2 regions of the Mesorhizobium sp. 2RAF21 genome follow, and region 2 is predicted to be linked to the other one. Evidence: riboswitches for the same ligand, from Rfam matches in the RefSeq annotation. Region 2 holds a riboswitch; the other holds the start of a gene.
What was found. Region 2 has a riboswitch for cobalamin ahead of bluB (5,6-dimethylbenzimidazole synthase). Riboswitches for the same ligand answer to the same signal wherever they lie in the genome.
Positions count from the first base shown of each region.

Region 1: another riboswitch for cobalamin. It lies ahead of AB4136_RS20020 (ABC transporter ATP-binding protein); the one in region 2 lies ahead of bluB (5,6-dimethylbenzimidazole synthase).

Region 1 covers NZ_JBFRGM010000012.1:17,740-20,198, forward strand. The annotation lists gene AB4136_RS20015 (ABC transporter substrate-binding protein) at 1-737, opposite strand, end outside; gene AB4136_RS20020 (ABC transporter ATP-binding protein) at 758-1,546, opposite strand; cobalamin riboswitch at 1,731-1,936, opposite strand; gene zigA (zinc metallochaperone GTPase ZigA) at 2,089-2,459, opposite strand, start outside.
Region 2 covers NZ_JBFRGM010000007.1:84,882-87,340, forward strand. The annotation lists gene AB4136_RS12980 (histone deacetylase family protein) at 1-584, opposite strand, end outside; cobalamin riboswitch at 705-887, shown strand; gene bluB (5,6-dimethylbenzimidazole synthase) at 934-1,662, shown strand; gene AB4136_RS12990 (TetR/AcrR family transcriptional regulator) at 1,666-2,277, opposite strand; gene AB4136_RS12995 (MFS transporter) at 2,422-2,459, shown strand, end outside.

The DNA.
Region 1 (2,459 bases), on a different contig from region 2:
TTCCTGGCGGCGACCGTCTCCCAGTCGGTGTTGCCCCAGCTGGTCTGCATGTCAGCCATGATGTTGGTGCCGCCGGCGGCCTCGATCATCGCGGTCGGAATGGCGAATTTGCCGGCGGTGAAAGGCTTGTCCTCGCCGGAATCGTAGAGGAAGACGCGCGTGCCGCTGCGGTTGCCGACCTTGGCGGTGATAGTGCCAAGCCTTTCCTTCCAGCCGGCGACCAGGGCGTTCGCCTTCTCTTCCTTGCCGAAAATCTTGCCGAGTTTCTCGACGTCGCCAAACAACAGGTCCATCGACGCCGCCGGGCGGTTCTTGTCGACGTGGATACAGCTTTCGGTGAGAAGCAGCGTCTTGATGCCGTGCGGGGCCAGCGTATCAGGCGTCACCTCGCCGCCGGGCTTCATGCCGTAATACCAGCCGGCGAAGAAGAAATCGGGCTCGACCGCGAGCAGGTTTTCCAGCGTCGGATACTTCGGCGCGAGTTCCGGGATCGCGCCCTGGGCGGCCTTGAACGCGGCATCGACCTTGTACCAGCCGGTGATGCCGGTCAGGCCGACGATCTCGGGCTGCAGCCCCAGCGCGAAGGCCATTTCAGACATGTTGAGATCGTTGATGACCGCGCGCTTGGGCGGCGCGTCGAAAGTCAGCGGAACGCCGCAATTGTCGACGGTGACCGGGAAGGCAAAAGCCGCCGATGCAAACAGCGAGAGGGCAAGACCAAGCGCAAGACGTTTCATGGGAACTCCGTTGGGATTGTTCAGCGGGAAAGGCGGATCGGAACGTCGAAGACCGTCAGTTCGCGGTCCCGTTCTTCCGGATGGGGGAACCGCAACACGTCGATCGAAAAGACCTCGCGCACCAGAGCGGGCGTCAGCGTCTCGACCGGCGAGCCGAGCGCGCGCAACCGCGCCTTGTCCATGACGGCGACATGGGTGGCAAAGGGCGCGACCAGCGGCAGGTCGTGCAAGACGGTGACGACGGCGATGCCCAGCCTGGCAACGAATTCGAGCAATTCGCCGCGCGCGCGGGGGTCGAGGTGATTGGTCGGCTCGTCGAGGAACAGCACGGTCGGCCGCTGCGCGATGGCGCGGGCAAGCTGGGCGCGCTGGCGCTCGCCGCCGGAGAGTGAGCCCATGGCGCGCGCTTGCAGCGGCAGCAGGCCGGTCTGACCAAGCGCATCGACAACGATGTCGCGCTCGTCCGCCTGGCCATGCAGGCTGGCATGCGGGATGCGACCGAGCCCGACATAGTCGAGGACGGACAGGCGTGGGTCCGGCTGGTCGGACTGGCCGACGACGGCGATCCTGCGCGCCCGCTCGGCCATCGACAGCCGGTCGAGCCGTTGGCCCTCGAGGCTGACCGTGCCCCGGCTCGGGCGCAGCATGCCGCACAGCATGCGCAAAAGCGTCGTCTTGCCGGCGCCGTTGGGGCCGATGATGGCGAGCCTTTCACCGGCTGCCAGGTCGATGCCGACTTCCTCGACGAGGCTGACGCCGGTTTCAGGCCGGTAACAAAGGCCGCGGGCCTGAAGAACCGGCCCGTTCATGGCAGAACGTCCGATGCGACGCGTGAGGTGCGTGGCGAGACCGACGCGGCCGCCGCGCGGCATACGCGTTTGCGTCGAAGAGCAGCAATACCTTCCACCGATCTCTCTTTCGATCAGGCGCGGAAGGATGGCCGGGATGACGGCAGACGCCGCCCTCTAAGCTTCCTCCCGGCACACCCCGTCCGGTCAACTCGTTGCGATGGCAGGTCTCCTGGCTCGCGGGTCTCGGCTCGGTCCTGCCTTCCCGGCCTGTCGGCCAGTGGCGTATTTCGGACTTTGCTACCGCTTACAGTTGCGGGGGCAGCCATGGCCTCGGCCCGAAGAGCCTCACCATGTTCCCTTTTCACCCCGGACCTTTCGATTCGGGGAACCATCGTCGGGCACCCTATTGGGGCGGCCGCCGCGTGGCAATGGCCATTCATGCTCGCCCGCGGAGCCGGCGGCGGGCCGATCGCCGGGCGGCGTATAACGAACGCGCGGGCGGTGGCAGTCGCAGTCGATATGGCTCCGGGCGGTGAACAGTTTGCGCAGCGAAGCGATGATCATGCCGCCTGCCCTTCCCAGTTCGGGAACGGATCGGACATGTCGCGCCACAGCTCCGGCGCGAAGACCGGACAATCGACGAGGCAGGCATCGAGCTCGGCCCGGATATGGACCTCGTTCATGGGATTGCAGCCGATGAAGACCAGTTCCTGGCGGCGGTCGCCCCACATTGGATCGAGATAGGGCAGCATGGCGTCCCGCCATTCATTGCTGTCGGGCCAGCGGTTGCGGGGAACTGCGGCCCACCACAGGCCGCGCCTGCCGGTTTTGACCAGCGCGCCGGCCTGGCTCAGTTCGCCGACATGGCTTGGCCGCGTCGCCAGCCAGAAAAAACCCTTGGCGCGCACCACGCCCGGCCACGGCCGGCTGA
Region 2 (2,459 bases):
GCGCCGGTGCCAGGGAAAAGCGGCATCTGATGCGTCGAACAGTAGAGCACCGAGGGATCGTCCCAGAAAATGTCCTGGGTGCCGTTGCCGTGGTGCACGTCCCAGTCGACGATGGCGACACGCTCGACGCCATGCTTTTCCTGCGCGTGACGCGCGGCAATCGCGGCAGTGTTGAACAGGCAGAAGCCCATGGCGGTGGTCTTTTCGGCATGGTGGCCGGGCGGCCGCGCCGCCACGAAGACATTGTCGGCATCGCCGGCGAAGACATCGTCCACCGCCGCATTGGCAGCGCCGATCGCGGTCAGCGCAGCCTGCCAGGTCTTCGGGCTGGCAGTGGTGTCGGTGTCGATCTGGGCAAGGCCGGTCGCGGGGATCGCCTTGCGCACGCGTTCGACGAAATCCCTCGGATGGCAATAGAGGATGGTCGCCTCGTCGCCCAATGGCGCCTCGCGCCGGTCGAGCGCGGCGAAAGCCTCGTCGTCGAGCACACGCTCGATGGCGCGCAGCCGGTCCGGCCGCTCCGGGTGGCCGGGCGGCGTGATGTGCTCCAGAAAGATCGGATGCGAATAAAGGCGGGTCGTCATCGCCCTATCTTATCAGCAATGGTCGTGATGGCCACGCGACAAGCGGCATGGCGCTGGGGAAAATGCCCGGCGCGTCATTTGGCGTCGGCTTCCCGGCTGTTCTTACGCCGGCAATGCGCTAAGATGACATCGCTGCCAGGTGCCCGCTGCGAGGCGGGAGAATCGGGAACACGGTGAAAATCCGTGGCGTGCCCAGCGCTGTATGGGGGACCGCTCGGCAAAGGCCACTGTTTTTCGGAACGGGAAGGCGCCGCAAGCGGGACGAACCCAAGCCAGAAGACCGGCCGGGCAGGAATGGTCATCCGCATGGACGGGCGGATGGTATGGTTCCGATCGCAAGGGAAACGCGATGCACGCCGTCCGCACTCCAGCCTCCCCCGACAATTCGTTCGAGGATTTCGAACGCGACGCCGTCTACCGCGCCATCTTCACGCGCCGCGACGTGCGCAGCCATTTCCGCCCAGACCCCATCGACGACGCCGTGCTGGCGCGGCTTCTGACGGCCGCGCATCACGCACCCTCGGTCGGCTTCATGCAGCCCTGGAACTTCGTCGTTGTCCGCGACATGGGCCGGCGCGAGGCGGTGCGCGACCTGTTCCTCGCGGCGCGCAACGAGGAACTGCCACACATCGCCGGGGAGCGGCAGGCGCTCTACCGCAAGCTCAAGCTGGAAGGCATCTGCGAAAGCGCGCTGAACCTCTGCATCACCTGCGACCGGCGCCGCAGCGAGGGCTCGCCGCTCGGCCGCTGGCACAATCCGCAGATGGATCTCTTCAGCACGGTCTGCGCCGTGCAGAATTTCTGGCTGGCGGCGCGGGCGGAAGGCATCGGCGTGGGCTGGGTCAGCATTCTCGATGCCGACGCGCTCAAGCGCCTGCTCGACATTCCCGAGCCGGTCGTGCCCATCGCCTATCTCTGCGTCGGCCATGTCCGCGAGTTCGCCGCGCGGCCGGACCTGGAGCACAGCGGCTGGGCCTCGCGGCTGCCGCTGGCCGACCTCATCATGAGCGAGACCTATGCCGGCGCCGGCGAGGAGGCGCTGAAGGCCGCCTGCGTTGCACCCGGCGCGGACCGGTAACCGTCAGGCAGCCTGATTGTCGCGCACGCGCAGCCCTTCCAGAAGCGCGCGAAAGGATTTGACCGCCTTCTTCGACGTCTCATGCGGATCGTCGGCGTTGGCGATCCACTGTGCGGCGTAAAGCGAGGCGCCGCTGACGATGCGCGCCATCGCCTCCGGGTCGATGTCGCCGACCACGCCCTCCTCCTTCAGCGCGGTGAGGTTGCCGGTTATCGAGGTGATACAGGCATTGGCATTGGGCCATTGCGACGGGTCGCCGAGGATTGCCGGACCGTCGCGCAGCACGATGCGCTGGATTTCCGGCTCCAGCGCCATTTCGATATAGCCGACATTCTCATCGACGAAGCGCTGCCAGCGGTCCGTCGCCCGGGCCGAGATGACGCACAGCCGCTCGTTCATCTCCGCGTCGAGCTCGGCGATGACGGCCTCCAGCAATCCCTTCTTGTCGCCGAAGTGATGATAGAGCGCGCCGCGGGTCAGCCCCGCCTCGGCGGTGAAGTCGTCCATCGAGGCGTTGGCGTAACCGACGGTGGCGAAGGCGCGCCGCGCCGCCGCGATCAGCTTGGCGCGCGTCTCGGCGATCATTTCGCTGCGAGGTTTGTGCGCGGTCCTCATCTGGTCGTTCCTTTTCACATACGTCGCGTATATTTTTTCACATACGCACCGCATATTAATTGACATACGCAACGTATGCAATTATCTCATTCGCATACGCCACGTATGTATGTGGCACCCCTTCGAAAATCCAGGAGTGCTCCGATGCACAATCCTTACAGCGAAATCTTCCGAACCCCGGG